2 regions of the Streptomyces erythrochromogenes genome follow, and region 2 is predicted to be linked to the other one. Evidence: riboswitches for the same ligand, from Rfam matches in the RefSeq annotation. Region 2 holds a riboswitch; the other holds the start of a gene.
The links. A riboswitch is a leader RNA that binds a small molecule or an ion and turns the genes downstream of it on or off. The one in region 2 is predicted to bind guanidine.
Positions count from the first base shown of each region.

Region 1: another riboswitch for guanidine. It lies ahead of OHA91_RS23790 (DMT family transporter); the one in region 2 lies ahead of OHA91_RS01540 (Ohr family peroxiredoxin).

Region 1 covers NZ_CP108036.1:5,193,495-5,201,033, reverse strand. The annotation lists gene OHA91_RS23805 (ABC transporter permease) at 1-300, opposite strand, end outside; gene OHA91_RS23800 (ABC transporter permease) at 317-1,120, opposite strand; gene OHA91_RS23795 (transglycosylase domain-containing protein) at 1,339-3,795, shown strand; gene OHA91_RS23790 (DMT family transporter) at 3,840-4,160, opposite strand; guanidine-III (ykkC-III) riboswitch at 4,192-4,261, opposite strand; gene OHA91_RS23785 (GroES family chaperonin) at 4,350-4,691, opposite strand; gene OHA91_RS23780 (DUF3618 domain-containing protein) at 4,735-5,055, opposite strand; gene bcp (thioredoxin-dependent thiol peroxidase) at 5,165-5,632, shown strand; gene OHA91_RS23770 (HNH endonuclease) at 5,781-6,791, shown strand; tRNA gene OHA91_RS23765 (tRNA-Leu) at 6,835-6,918, shown strand; gene rdgB (RdgB/HAM1 family non-canonical purine NTP pyrophosphatase) at 7,010-7,539, opposite strand, start outside.
Region 2 covers NZ_CP108036.1:310,994-318,532, forward strand. The annotation lists gene OHA91_RS01510 (aldehyde dehydrogenase family protein) at 1-1,214, opposite strand, end outside; gene OHA91_RS01515 (hypothetical protein) at 1,626-2,021, shown strand; gene OHA91_RS01520 (hypothetical protein) at 2,064-2,777, opposite strand; gene OHA91_RS01525 (WhiB family transcriptional regulator) at 2,868-3,143, opposite strand; gene OHA91_RS01530 (hypothetical protein) at 3,326-3,520, opposite strand; gene OHA91_RS01535 (hypothetical protein) at 3,686-4,147, opposite strand; gene OHA91_RS01540 (Ohr family peroxiredoxin) at 4,134-4,604, opposite strand; guanidine-III (ykkC-III) riboswitch at 4,680-4,742, opposite strand; gene OHA91_RS01545 (helix-turn-helix domain-containing protein) at 4,796-5,284, opposite strand; partial or broken gene OHA91_RS01550 (type 1 glutamine amidotransferase domain-containing protein) at 5,317-6,051, shown strand; gene OHA91_RS01555 (TetR/AcrR family transcriptional regulator) at 6,332-6,925, opposite strand; gene OHA91_RS01560 (NmrA family NAD(P)-binding protein) at 6,985-7,539, opposite strand, start outside.

The sequences.
Region 1 (7,539 bases), 4.9 Mb from region 2:
GTCGGTGTTCCCCAGCAGCAGGTCCGCCAGCCCCAGGGACGCCGAGCAGGACCCGTACAGCAGCGCGACCTCGGGCAGCGTGAAGCCGCCGAGGGCGTCCACGTGCGTGAACATGATGTAGATCGCGACGAAGTCCAGCAGCGTGATCGCCGCGTTCCCCAGCGTGGACAGGGCGAAGGACGTCCGGTACGTCATCGTCGACCGGATCCACATGGCCACGATCAGGCCGTAGCCGCGCAGCCCCTCCCGGACCCGGCCGCGCGCCCGGGGCACCTCCAGGTCGGCGAACTCCCGCTCCATTACCGCCTCGGCCGTCTCAGCCACCCTGGACCACCACCTTCCGCGTCGCCGCCGACTGCAACAGCCGCCCGATGCCCAGCAGTACGAGGACCCAGCCGGCCTGGAAGCCCAGCGCGCCGGCCGCGGCCCCGGCCCCCGCGTGCTCGCCCAGCAGCACGTCCAGCGGCACCTGGAGCATCGCCGCCCACGGCAGTACGCGCACGAACTCCCCGAAGGCTCCCGGGAAGACGGTCAGCGGCAGCAGCATCCCCGAGAAGAAGACCGAGACGACGGTCGCCATCAGGTTGATCCCGGCCCCGTCCAGCAGCCAGAAGGCCAGCAGCCCCAGCAGGTAGCGCAGCGCGAAGCTGACCACCAGCCCGAGCCCGACGGAGACCAGGAACAGCAGCCAGCGCCACGGGTCCGGGGGCAGCGCCAGCCGGAAGGCCAGCGCCCCCGCGGCGAGCGGGACCAGCCCGCGCCCCAGCAGCTGGAAGGCGGCGCGGCCCAGGTCGGCCGCGAGCCACCACATCTGGAGGTCCGCGGGCCGGTACAGGTCGACTGCGATGTCTCCCGTGCGGACCCGCTCCTGGATCTCCTCCTGGAACCCGCCGCCGATCAACGCCCCTGCGGCCAGCAGCGACTGGCTCACCCAGACGAAGGTGAGGGCCTGGGACTGGTCGTAACCGCCCAGCCCCGGGCGCTGGTCCCACAGCGCGATGTACGTGAACGCGACGATGAACCCGAACACGGTGTTGGTGAACACGCCCGCCGCGGTCGCCGTCCCGTAGGTGGCGTAGCGCCGGAATCCGCCGGCCGCGACCGCCGTGTAGAGGCCCACTCTCTGGCGCACTCTCTGGCGCACCGTATCCCCTCCGTTTTCCACGTCGTTCCTACGTCGGCCAGGTCGGCCAAGTCGGCCAAAGCGCGCGAGCTTAGTGCGGAGGGGCGAGCCACGCGACCGATTTACCCCCGTCCCGGGCGGTGGTCACCGGCCATCGGGTAGACACCATGAGGTACAGAAGTGGATGTTTCGAACAGCGTCGAGGAGTCCTGGAGATGAGCGACCAGTCACCACCCGCGGGCTGGACCCCTCGAGACCCGGACACCCCGCCCGGCGCCCCGCACCCGCGCACCGAGCGGCCGCCCCGGCAGCAGGCGCAGCCGGGGCCACAGCCTCCGGGACCGGGCGGGAAGGCCCGCCGCGGGCGGACCGGATGGCGCCGCGTCCTCCCCACCTGGCGCATGGTCCTCGGTGCCGTACTGCTCCTCGCCCTCCTGATCGGCGGCGGCCTCGTGGCCGGTTACCTGCTGGTCGACATCCCTCCGGCCAACGCCGCCGCGACCGCGCAGTCCAACGTCTACCTCTACTCCGACGGCTCCCAGATCGCCCGCGACGGCGAGGTCAACCGCGTCAACGTGCCCCTCTCGCAGATCCCGCTGACCGTCCAGGAAGCCGTACTGGCAGCGGAAGACCGGGACTTCTACTCCGAACGGGCGGTGGACCCCAAGGCGATGGTCCGCGCCGCCTGGAACACGGCCACCGGCAAGGGCACCCAGTCCGGCTCGACGATCACCCAGCAGTACGTCAAGAACTACTACCTGGGCCAGGAACAGACGATCAAACGCAAGGCCAAGGAGTTCTTCATCGCGATCAAACTCGGTCGCGAGAAGTCCAAGGCCTACATCCTCGAGGGCTACCTGAACACCAGCTACTTCGGCCGCAACGCCTACGGCATCCAGGCCGCCTCCCAGGCGTACTACGGCAAGGACGTCGGCAGCCTCACCACGGCCGAGGGCGCCTACCTCGCCACCCTGCTCAACTCCCCCAGCGCCTTCGACGTCGTCTCCCACCCGCAGAGCCGCGCCCGCGCCCTCGCCCGCTGGAACTACGTCCTCGACGGCATGGTCAAGAAGGGCTGGCTGCCCGCCGCCGAGCGCGCGACCACGCAGTTCCCCGAGCCCGGCAAGGTCCGGGCCGCCGCGGGTCTGTCCGGCCAGCGCGGCTACCTCGTCGAAGCGATCAAGGAGTACATCCTCGACCGCGAGATCCTCGACGACAAGACCCTCGCCGAGGGCGGCTACCGCATCAGGACCACCATCGACCGGCGCCGCCAGGCCGACTTCGTCGAGGCCGTCGACGACCAGATGCTGAGCAAGCTCGATCCCGAGGCGCGCAAGGCGGACCGGGTGGTCCGGGCCGGCGGGGTCTCCATCGACCCGGCCACCGGCAAGGTCGTCGCCATGTACGGAGGCGTCGACTACACCAGGCAGTACGTGAACAACGCGACCCGGCACGACTACCAGGTCGCCTCCACCTTCAAGCCGTTCGTCTTCGCGGCCGCCGTCGAGAACGGCTCCCGCACCCAGGACGGCCGCAGGATCACCCCCAACACCCTCTACAACGGCGACAACAAGCGCCCCGTCGTCGGCGGCCGGATCCGCTTCGCCCCGGAGAACGAGGGCCAGGTCTCCTACGGCGACATCACCGTCAACACCGCCACCGACCTCTCCGTGAACGCCGTGTACGCGCAGATGGCCGTCGACGTCGGCACCGCCAAGGTCAAGAAGACCGCCATCGACCTCGGCGTCCCCGAGGACACCCCGAACTTCGTGGTCGGCCCGGCCATGGCGCTCGGCACCCTCCAGGCCAGCGTCCTTGACATGACCCAGGCGTACGCGACCCTCGCCGACCACGGCCGCCGCACCCCCTACACCTTCCTGGAGGAGATCGCGAAGGGCGACGACAAGATCACCCTGCCCGAGCGCACCCCCGTCCAGGCCATCAGCCGCGAGGCCGCCGACACCACCACGTCCATGCTGGTCAGCGTCGTGGACAACGGCACCGGCACGGCGGCCCTCGCCGCCGGCCACCCGGCCGCGGGCAAGACCGGCACCGGCGAGCTGGACCGTTCCGCCTGGTTCGCGGCCTACACCCCGAACCTGGTCACCGTGGTCGCGATGATGGGCCAGGACCCGGACACCGGCACCCTGGAGTCGCTGTACGGGGCCCTCGGCGAGCCCCGCATCGGCGGTGGCGGCTATCCGGCCCGGATCTGGGCCTCGTACACGAAGACCGCGCTGGAGGGCACCGACCCCGTCGACTTCGAACTCGACCTCCAGCCGGGCGCCGCGCAGCCCCCGCCGCCGCCCTCCTGGCAGTCGGAACCGCCTCAGGAGACGCCCGGCGACGACGACACCCCGCCCCCGCCCCAGCGGCCGACCCCGCCGTCCCGCGGCCAGGACAACGGCGGCCAGGGCGACGGGGGCCGCACGCAGGGCGGCCGGGACAACGGGGGCCAGGACGGCGGCGGCCGCAACAACGGCGGGCAGGCCCAAGGAGGCCAGGACTCCGGAGGCCGCACCCAGGGCGGCCAGGGCGACGGCGGCACCAGCCAGGGCGACGAGGGCGACACCACCGCCGGCAGCCAGGGCGGGACGGGCACGGGCGGGGGCGGCTGGGACGGCGGCGGGATGGTCGGAGGCCCCCGCCCGCCGTCCGCGTTCCTGGAATAACCGGAGCACCCGGAGAACATCCGGAGCACCCGGGGGGAGGGGGATCAGTGACCGGAGGTCGCCTTCAGCCCCACCACGGCGACCAGCAGCAGACAGATGAAGAAGATCCGGGCGGCGGTGACGGGCTCACCCAGCACCGCCATACCGAGCACGGCCGCACCGGCGGCGCCGATGCCCACCCACACCCCGTACGCCGTACCGATGGGCAGGGTCTTCGCGGCGTAGGACAGCAGCACCATGCTGGCCACGATCCCGGCACCCGTGAACACACTGGGCCACAGCCGGGTGAAACCCTCGGTGAACTTCATGCCGATCGACCAGCCGACTTCGAGCAGACCGGCGACGAGAAGAAGAACCCAGGCCATGACGGCACCTCCGAGACATCGAGCGATACGGGGTGCGTCGTCTTGTCGTACCCGGTACGGCGCGTCTCGTCGGGTTCTCCCCCACCGTAGCAAAAGGCGGCGAAAAGGGCCGGTGACCTCGGCCACCAGCCCTTCTGCCGTGCGCTTCGCTCAGAGGTTCAGACGTTCAGAAGGTTCGGAGGCTGAGGCTCAGAGGTACAGCCCGGTGGAGTCCTCCGACCCCTCCAGCCGCTCCGCGGCCACGGCGTGCAGGTCCCGCTCGCGCATCAGCACGTACGTCGCCCCGCGGACCTCGACCTCGGCACGGTCCTCGGGGTCGTACAGCACCCGGTCCCCGGGCTCGACGGTCCGTACGTTCTGCCCGACCGCGACGACCTCGGCCCAGGCCAGCCGCTTGCCCACGGCGGCCGTCGCCGGGATCAGGATGCCGCCGCCGGAGCGCCGCTCGCCCTCGGGCAGGTCGGACTTCACGAGCACGCGGTCGTGCAGCATGCGGATGGGCAGCTTGTCGTGGGTGGTGTTGTCGCTCACGCCCCGAACCTACCTGTCCGCGCCCGTCCCGTACCGCCCAGGGTCATCCGCGCCTGCGGCGCGCCGAGACCACGAGCAGGCCGACGACGCCGACCGCGAGCAGCGCGACGGGCACGACGCGCTCCAGGCGGGGGGCCCCGTCCTCGTGACGCAGACCGTCCCGCACGTCCGTCACGAGGCGGTTCACCGTGGCGAAGGCCCGCCCCGCGGTCTGGTCCACGGTCGAGGCGACCCGGGCCCGCGCGTCCCCGATGATCGTCTGCGGGTGCATGCGCACGCCGATCTCGTCGAGCGTCTCGGCGAGCTGCTCGCGGCGGCGGACGATGTCCGCCTCGATCTGTGCGGGGGTCCTGGCTTCCGACACCGCGCTGCCTCCGTCGTCGTGGTCGTGATCTGTGGGGGCGTAGTCCGCCGTGAACAGTCTGTCAGCTTAGTCTCGTGACGTACCGATCCCCTCCCGAGGAGACTGTCAGATGAGCGAGCGACTCCAGCCGGGCGACACCGCCCCCGCCTTCACCCTGCCCGACGCGGACGGCAACGAGGTCTCGCTCGCCGACCACAAGGGCCGCAAGGTCATCGTCTACTTCTACCCGGCCGCCCTGACGCCGGGCTGCACGAAGCAGGCCTGCGACTTCACGGACAACCTGGACGTCCTGGCCACGGCCGGGTACGACGTCATCGGCATCTCCCCGGACAAGCCGGAGAAGCTGGCGAAGTTCCGCGAGAAGGAGCACCTGAAGGTCACCCTGGTCGGCGACCCGGAGAAGGAGACGCTGACGGCGTACGGGGCGTTCGGCGAGAAGAAGCTGTACGGCAAGACGGTCACGGGCGTCATCCGCTCCACGGTGGTCGTGGACGAGGAGGGCAAGGTCGAGCACGCCTTCTACAACGTGAAGGCGACGGGCCACGTAGCCAAGATCATCAAGGACCTGGGCATCTGACGCGCCCCCGCCCCGCCGAACCGGCCCGCACCACCTGGTGCGGGCCGTTCCGTTTATCGGACGCAACCGCCCGTGACCGTCCGCCTCCCGGACCCGTTACTCCGTACGAGAGCCGCACACGCGGCCGGACATACGGAGGGGGCACACCATGAGTGACCCGTACGACTGCGACACCCTGACCACGGCGGTCGCCGCATCGAGAGGCTGGGCCGACCTCATGCGGCGCCTCAACCTCAAGGAGAGCGGCGGGCGACGCCGAATGCTGCAGGAGAAGGTCACCACCTACGGGATCGACACCAGCCACTTCGCGAAACGAAGCCCGTGGCGCAAGTACCCCGACGAGGCCATTGCCGCGGCGGCGGCGACGTCCACCACCCTGCGCGAGGTTGCCGTGAAGCTTGGCGCGCCCCCCGCTACGGGCACCCTGTCGCACATCGTCCGCCGCATAGCCGCCGCCGGTGTGGACATCAGCCATTTCCGCGGCATGCAACGGATCGGCATCGAGCTCCCGTTCACCAGGGCGGAGCTTGCAGGAGCCGCAGCGTCCGCGGACAGCGTGCGCGGCACGGCTCGCGCCCTGGGCGTGCCGGACGACAGTCGATCCCGCGCCGCCCTCGCAAGGATGCTGAAGGCGCATGGCATAGACACCACCCATTTCAGGAACGCGCGGATCCGAATTCCCGAGGACACGCTGCGCGCAGCGGTTCCGGCAGCGCTGAGCTACGCAGACGTCATGCGCGCCCTCGGCCTTCTCGTCAACGATGTGAACCACCGGCGCGTTCGGCGGCTGATCACCCGGCTCGGACTCGACGTCAGCCACTTCAAGCGGCGTACCTGGGCAGCCTCCCAAGCGCTACGCCCACAGAAGGGTCTTGCAGACACCACCCTGACCGTGCTCCCCGAGGGGGCCTCACGCGTTCACCGTCCCCGCCTGCACCGGGCACTGCAGGAGATCGGCGTCCCCTACGCCTGCGACGACTGCGGCAACACCGGGGAGTGGCGAGGGCAACCGATCACCCTTCAGATCGATCACATAAGTGGGGACTGGCGCGACAACCGACGCGAGAACCTCCGCTACCTGTGCCCCAACTGCCACTCACTGACCGACACGTGGTGCCGAAACCGTCGCCCCAAGGCTGCGGACCTGCCCTTAGACTAAGTGCAGCACAGGCGGACCAAATGTCCGAATTGGGCGATATTTTGCGGTTGTGGTGGAATTGGCAGTCACGCTTGGTTTAGGTCCAAGTGGGGTAAAACCCGTGGGGGTTCGAGTCCCCCCAACCGCACATCCACACCGAAGGCCCCGTACGCAGTTGTCGCGTACGGGGCCTTCGGCGCGATCACGGCCCGATGGCACCCGCCAGGGCGACCCGGCGGTCAGGTCAGGAGGGCGCGGATGAAGGGGACCAGGGCGCGGAAGGCCTGGCCGCGGTGGGAGATGGCGTTCTTCTCGGCCGGGGTCAGTTCCGCGCAGGTGCGGGACTCGCCCAGGGGCTGGAGGATCGGGTCGTAGCCGAAGCCGCCCGTGCCCGAGGGGGCGTGGCGCAGGGTGCCCAGGAGGCGGCCCTCCACGACGCGTTCGGTGCCGTCCGGCAGGGCGAGGGCCGCCGCGCAGAAGAAGTGGGCGCTGCGGTTCTCGTCGGCGATGTCGCCGAGCTGGGCCAGGAGCAGGTCCAGGTTGGCCTTGTCGTCGCCGTGGCGGCCGGCCCAGCGGGCGGAGAAGATGCCGGGGGCGCCGTGCAGGACGTCCACGCACAGGCCCGAGTCGTCGGCGACCGCCGGCAGGCCGGTGGCCTGGGCCAGGGCGTGGGCCTTGAGGAGGGCGTTCTCGGCGAAGGTGACGCCGGTCTCCTTGACGTCGGGGATCTCCGGGTACGCGTCCGCGCCGACCAGCCCGTGGGGCAGGC
Region 2 (7,539 bases):
GCCTCGTCCTCGGTGCGGAAGGTCTCGACGGTCAGGACGGGCCCGAAGACCTCCTCCCGTACGACGCGCATCCCCCGGTGGCAGCGGTCGAGCACGGTCGGACGGTAGAAGTAGCCGGGCCCGTCGGGCCGTACGCCGCCGGAGCGGAGAACGGCTCCCTCGGCGAGGGCGGAGGCCACGTACTCCTCGGTGCGTTCGCGCTGGGCGGCGGACACCAGCGGTCCGCACTCCACGCCCGGGTCGGTGCCGCGGCCGAGGCGGATCCGGTCGGCCCGGCGGGCGAGTTCGGCGACGAAGCGCTCGGCGACGCTCTCCTCGACGATCAGCCGGGACCCTGCGGAACAGACCTGTCCGCTGTGCATGAAGGCGGCGTTGAGGGCCTGGTCGACGGCGGTGTCGAAGCCGTCCTCGGTGGCGCAGGCGTCGGCGAAGACGACGTTGGGGTTCTTTCCGCCGAGTTCGAGGGCGACCTTCTTGACGGAGTCGGCGGCGGCGCGCATCACCTTCGTACCGCTGGTGAGGCCGCCGGTGAAGGAGACGAGGTCGACGTCGGGGTGGGCGGCGAGGCGCGCGCCGACGGGATCGCCTGCGCCGGTGACCAGGTTCGCCACGCCGGCCGGCAGGCCGGCCTCCACCAGCAGCCCGATGAGGGCCACCGTGGACAGCGGGGTGATCTCGCTGGGCTTGAGCACGAAGGTGTTGCCGGCGGCGAGGGCGGGGGCGATCTTCCAGGAGGCCTGGAGGAGCGGGTAGTTCCACGGGGTGATCAGGGCGCAGACCCCGACGGGTTCGTGGACGACGATGCTGTGGACGTCGGGGGTGCCGGCGTCGACCACGCGGCCGGCGCTCTCGCCGGAGACGAGGTCGGCGAAGTAGAGGAAGGCGTCGGCGACGCAGTCCACGTCCACGCGGCCCTCTTCCAGGGTCTTGCCCGCGTCGCGGCTCTCCAGCAGCGCGATGCGGTCGCGGTCGCGGTGCAGCAGCACGGCGGTGCGGCGCAGGAGCGCGGCCCGCTCCAGGACGGGGGTCTGGGGCCACTCCCCTCCGTCGAAGGCCGCGCGGGCGGCGCTGACGGCCGCGTCGGTGTCCGCGGTGCCGCCCTCGGCGACGACGGCGAGGACCGTGGCGTCCGCCGGGTCGAGCACCTCTCGGGTGGCTCCTGATACGGCGGAACGCCAGGTCCCGGCGATGTGGATGGTCGTCTGCTCGGACACGACGCGCTGTACCTCCGATTCCGGCCACCGCGGCCTACCCGCGGCGGTGCTGCTCGGGCGCGCCTGCCCCGGTCCTCCGAAGCCATGTCCCATCCGTCACTGAAAGTGACGGGAGTCACTCCCCGTCGCCCCTCGGAGGTTTGGGGCAGATCAGGGCAGACGCATTATGCAGAGCGTCCAGACCACCCGCGCAGGCCCGACCGCAGCGGTCACGGCGTCGTGGACGACCCGCGGGTCTCGCCCGGCCACCGGCTGCGATCATGGGCCGCATGCTGTCGCTGACGATGAACGACGCCGCGGCCGAGCTGCTCGGAGTGCTCGCGGGCCAGGGCCTCTTCGCACCGCCGCCGGGCGGCCTCGCACCCGGTCTGCGCGAACGGCTCGCCGGAGGGATCACCCGCCGGGGGGGAAGTGCTCACATGGGCCGACTCGACGGGCGACGCCGACGGCGCTCCGTCGTCCTTCGCGGATCTCACGGGCTGGGAGTGCGCGGACAGTTCCGTGCATCTGGAGGACCACGTCCCTGTCGACGTCCGGATCGTCGACGACGCCCCGCAGGTCCCGGAGGACGGTCAACGGACCCTGCTGCTGCACGGGATCGCCTTCGGCCTGGAGCTCCGCCGGCTCGTGGCCGTGCTGGACCGGCCGAGCCCGGTGCGGTGCATCGTCAGCGCCAACGAGACGAACGCGACGTTCAGGTTCCACCAGGTCCGCGCCGGCGAGTCGTGGAACCACCCGGCCCTCGACGGCTACCGCACGGAGAAGATGGTCGTGCTCGACCTCACGCCGGCCGGCGTGCCCGGCTGACCCTTGTTCCCAGGCGGTGTCAGGGCTCCGATCACCCCGCGCTCAGAAGGAGTCCGCCCGCATGGAGGCAAAGACCCGTCCCAGCGCCTCGCCCCGGGGCCGGGGCGCGCCGTCGGCGAATGCCGCCCGGGCACGGTCGAGGTCGGCACGCCGCAAGGGGCGGGGCTCTTGCGGGGTCAGCCGGATGACCAGCGGAGATTCCCCCTCCCGCTGGTACGCGGCGAGTTTGTGGTGCCCGTCGAGGAGACAGCCCGCGCTGCTCCCGGCGGTGGGGAACAGCGCGATCAGGGCCGGCAGGGCGCCCCCGGCGCGGATGCGGTCGCCGTAGCCGCGCACCGCCCGGTGGTCGCGGGGCGGCCAGGCGTCGGTGGTCACCAGCGCGAGCTCTTCCTCGGCGTACCAGCCGTGGACCTGGCGGGCACGCGGGTGGACCACCCGCAGGTGGTGCGGAGCGAGCCCGGCCGTCATCACGTACCGCCCGGGGGCGAGCAGCGACAGCAGCGGGCGCAGGCACTCCGGATCCGGTGGCTCGGCCTGCCCGGTACGGGGATCGGGCACGAGACCGGGGGCGCCCAGCCACTCGGTGGGGCACTTGACCTCGGCGAGCCCGGGCCCGCCCGTGCCCGCGCGGGCCGCCAGCCAACCCACGCTGCCGCAGCCGTCGTTGGCCTCCAGGACCGCCGGGTCGCCCGCGAGGAGGAGCAGGCTGCCGCTTCCGTCGCCGATGACCTCGATCACGCCCTGCCCGTCGGGCACGTCGATGCATGCGGAGCGGCGAGGCGGAGGCGGCCGTCTGGTCACCTGCCGATCGCACGGCGGCGGCCCGGCGGGGGTGGACCGCGTCCGTCAGCCGTGTGCCAGCAGGAGGTGGCGCTCGTCCGGGGTGAGGCCGCCGCGCACACCGTGCGGGACCCGGTCGGCCAGTGCGCGGCGGCGGCACGGGAGGCGAACAGGGCAGCGGTGGCACACCGCCTTGGCGGCCTCCTCGCGCTCCCGGGCAGCCGCGGCCTGCTCGTTGGCGCCCCGCTCGAAGACGTTCCGGGCCCCCGAGCGGCACGGTCCGTCGAGCGGCGCGTCGTGGCGGGGGTCGAGGAGTACGTCCGTACGGGAGGTGTCGGTCACGCCCGGGTTCCTTCCGGCAGGGGCGGTCCGTCGTGACCGCCTGTCCCCCGCGTATCACCGGAACCCGGGCGTCCATGCGTGGTCGCGGGCAGGTGCATCCGGCTCCGGGCGTTCCCACCCCTGGGGTCCGGCAGGATCCCGGCATCCACGACGGCAGTGGCAACGGCCGCGCGCAGCCGCTGTCAGTCCCGCTTGTATCCGTCGCCGAAGTTCAGGGTGTGCTCGAGGACGTCTTCCATCGGGTCGTCGATCTGCCCGATGTTGATCAGCGCGACCACCGGCGCATCGCGTGACTCGCGGTTGTCGTCCGCCACGGCGGTACCGGTGGCAAGGACGGTGAGGGCAGCCACCAGGGCTCCCGTGATGATCTTCCTCATACCCCGGTAACGACAACGACCCCCTGAGGATGCGGCCTCCAACCACCGCGGCACGAAAGGCTACTTGACGACGTACGAGCACCGGCGGTCACGAGGCCGCTCTCCGTTCAGGGTAGTCGAGCAAGAAGCCGGATCCGGGGCTGCGGAGCGCCGGGGCTTCAACGGTCAGAGCCGCCAGTACGTCCCCGCGCGGGAATCGACGTGCACCACGTGCCGGCCGACGCGCACCACGTGGTGGTCCGGGCCGGACCAGGAGCCGGCGCTGCCGTCCGCCCCGGGCAGCGGGGTCCAGATCTCCAGGAAGGTGCTGCCGTCCGGGTTGGCGCCCCGCTCGATGAGGTTCGCCCCGTCCCACGTGAGGGTGCCCGTGTCGTCGCCGGGCTCGCCCGTGAGGTGGTGGAAGCGCACCTGGGCGCCGTCGAAGGAGGTCGTTCCGGCGAAGCCCCGGCTGTCGGCGTAGTAGGGCCCGGCCTGGAGCCACACCACTTCGTCGTCCCGGTCCTCGACGAGCGGTCCGCCGTTGCGGCTGATGCCGCGCCGCAGCCAGGCTCCGTGTTCGGGCACCGGGACGCCGGCCCCCGGCTCCGGGCCCGGCTCCCGCTGCGGCTCCCGCTCAGGCGCGGTCATCGGCGGCGGAGGTGGTCGGGCCGTCCTGGTCGTCCACGGCCAGCAGTGTCAGCGGTACGTTGCCGCGTACCGCCTGCGAGTACGGGCAGACCGCGTCCGCCCGGTGCAGCAGGGGCTGGAGGTCCGCCGCCCGCCACCCCGGCAGGCTGACGGTGAGGGACACCGCGAGGCCGTATCCCGCGGGCGTGTCCGTCGTACCGAGCTCCACTTCGCACGCCACCCGCGCGGCGGAGGCGTCCGCCCCGAACTCGGCGGCGACCTCGGCGAGCGCGGAGGTGAAGCAGGCGGCGAAGCCGGCTGCGAACAGCTGTTCGGGGTTGGTGGTGCCGGGCACCTTCTTGCGCGGCGGCGCGAGGCGGACGTCCAGGCGCCCGTCGTCCGTGCGGACGGCTCCGGTGCGGCCCCCGGCGGCGTGCGCGGTCGTCCGGTACAGGCTGCGGGTGAGTGGCACGGTCATGGCGTTCGGCCCATCTTGCTCGACGAGGACGCTGCCCGGGTGCGGACAGCGGGCGGTGCCGCGCGTGCGGCACCTCGCGCGTCGTCGTGCGTAACCGGGTACGGCGCATCTCGTCCGGGGCCTGGGATCCGGCCGCCGGACAATCTAGCACCGGGCACGGGCGGCCGGGGCCCCGCCCGAGGTGCAGTTCCTCACCCCGGGGACTCGGGCCGGTACCGGCTGCGGTACGCGCCCGGAGGCATGCCCTCCCACCGGGTGAAGGCCCGGACCAGGGCCGTGGCACCGCTCAGGCCGACGAGCGGGGCGATCCGGTCGAGGGGCAGGGCCGTGGTCTCCAGGAGCCGCCTGGCCCGGCCGTGGCGGGCGGTGTCGAGGAGCGCGCGCCAGGACGTGCCCTCCTGGTGCAGGGCCCTGCGCAGGGTCCGGACGCTGAGGTTGAGCTGTCTCGCGGGGCCCTCGGGGCCCACGTCGCCGAGCGGGGCGCGCTCCAGCCACTGCCGGACGCGCTCGGCGACGGTCCCGGCCGCGGCCAGCTGTTGCAGGAGGCGGTCGGCGTAGGCCCGGTGCAGGGCGTTGAGCGCCGGATCGTAGAGGGAGCGTCGCCTGTCGAGGTCCGCGTCGGCGACCGTGATCGAGTTGCCCGGGGCGTCGAAAGTGACGGGGCAGCCGAAGAACCGCATGTAGGGTCCCCGCAGGCGACTACGACCCCACCGAGGCGGCGGTGCCCTGGGCCGCATTGCACGACGCCGGCTTCGAGGTGCGGTTCGCGACCCCGGGCGGGAAGGTCGCGCTCGCCGACCCCCGGCTCACGGACCTCGGCTTCTCCTGGCTTTCGCCCTGGCTGATGACCCGTCGCGCCGAGCTGACCGCCTACCGGCGCCTCACCGAGGACCCGTCCTTCCTGGCCCCTTCCTCGTACGCGGACATCGACCCGGCCGGCGTCACGGGCCTGTTCGTACCGGGCGGCCACGCCCCCGGCATGCGGACGCTGCTGGAGGACGCCACCGCCCAGCAGCTGTTCGCCCGGGTCTTCACCCAGGGGCTGCCGGTGGGGGCCGTCTGCCACGGCGTGCTGCTCGCCGCCCGGGCCGAGGATCCCGCCACGGGGCGCTCGGTCCTCCACGGCAGGCGGACGACGGCCCTGACGTCGTTGCTGGAGTTGACGGGGTGGAACCTCACCCGGTTCTGGTTGGGGCGCTACTACCGCACGTACCGCACCACCGTGCAGGAGGAGGTCACGGCCGCCCTCGCCGATCCGCGCCACTTCCTCGCCGGCCCGCCCCTGCCCGTCCGTGACACCGCCGCCCGCCCGGGGCGCGGCTTCACCGTCAAGGACGGCAACTACGTCTCGGCGCGGTGGCCCGGTGACTGCCACCGCCTCGCAGCCGACTACCTGGCCCTGGTCCGCGCGCATGCGGCGGCGGGAAGGGTGGACCGCCCGGGTTGAGCCCGGCCCTGGCCCTGCCCCGACCCGGCGGGGCCGGTGAGGTCGGCGGGGGCCTCGGGGGGACGCGCAGGATCGGGTGCTGCTTGGTGTGGACCAGCAGCAGGTCGGCGTTGGGGGCGCAGGCCCCGAGGGTGAAGTGGGTCGGCGGCTTGAAGGACCTGCTCTCGGTGTGAAGTTGCCGTACCTCCAGACACGCGCTCGGCCCCGCTGGTACAGGGTGGTCAGGTCGATGCGGTGGTGGTCCACCAGGGTGCCGGGCAGGGCGGGCGGAAGGACCGGGTCATGCGGCACCGAGGACGTCGTCGAGGTGGGCGGCCAGTGACGAGCGCAGGTCTTCGGGGGACATCTTCTGTTCGTCGATGAGGTGCGCCACGAGGTCCGCCCCGATCGCGGCCAGCAGTGCGTGGGCGGTGAAGTCGGGGGCGTGGACGCCGGGGACCCGGTCGAGTGCCGTACGGAGGGTCTCGTGCCACCAGCCGTAGTGCTGGGCCTGGTACGGGCTGCTGATCCCGGCGTCCTCCGCGGCGGACATGAGGTTCCGGTTCTCGATCTTGAAGGTCAGGGCGGCGTCCAGGAGGTCCGCCACCTGCTGCCGCGGCGAGGAACCCGTTGTCTCCTGGACCTCCCGCACCGTGCGCCGGAGCGGTTCGAGGCGCGACGTGATCACGGCGGCGATCAGGCCGGCGCGGTCGCCGAAGCGGCGGAAGAGGGTGCCCTTGCCGACGCCCGCAGCCGCGGCGATGTCGTCCATGGACACGCTGTGGGGGCTGCTGCTGGCGGCGAAGAGGGCGTCGGCGGCTGCCAGCACGGCCTCTCGGTTGCGCTGGGCGTCCGCGCGCTCGGTGCGCTCCGTACGCTCCGCTCGTTGGGCCACGGGTCCTCCTCGGTCAGCGGCCTCTCCGGCCCCCGGGAATGATATTCGGCCGGCTGGTGTCAGTGACTCGCGGCCGCCCGCACCTCCCGTTCGACGAAGGCCCGGAGGGTGCCCGGGCGGCGCCCGGTGAGGCGCTCGACGGTGTCCGAGGTACGGTCCTCCGCACCGCCGGCGATGGCGCGGTCCATGGCCGCCAGCATGGTGGCGAACTCCAGCGGAATCTCGGCCGCCCAGCGGTCGCGCAGCTCCTCGAAGGTCAGCTGCCGGTGAACGACGGGCAGGCCGGTGACGTCCGTGATGATCGCGGCGACGTCCGCGTAGCTCAACGCCTGCGGCCCGGTGAGGATCAGGTCGGTGTTGGGGGCCTGTTCGTCGGTCAGGGCGTGTACGGCTACGGCGGCGATGTCCTCGGCGTCGATGAATCCGACGCGGCCGTCGCCCGAGGCCGTGAGGATGGCGCCGTCGTCGCGGATGGTCCGTGCGTGCGGGGCGGGATCGGCGAAGTTCTGCATGAACCAGGAGGGCCGCAGCACCGCCCACTCCTCGAACAGGCCGGGCAGCTGCTCGTGCACCCGGCCCACGGCGGGGCCGCCCGCGGGGATGGCCGACGAGCT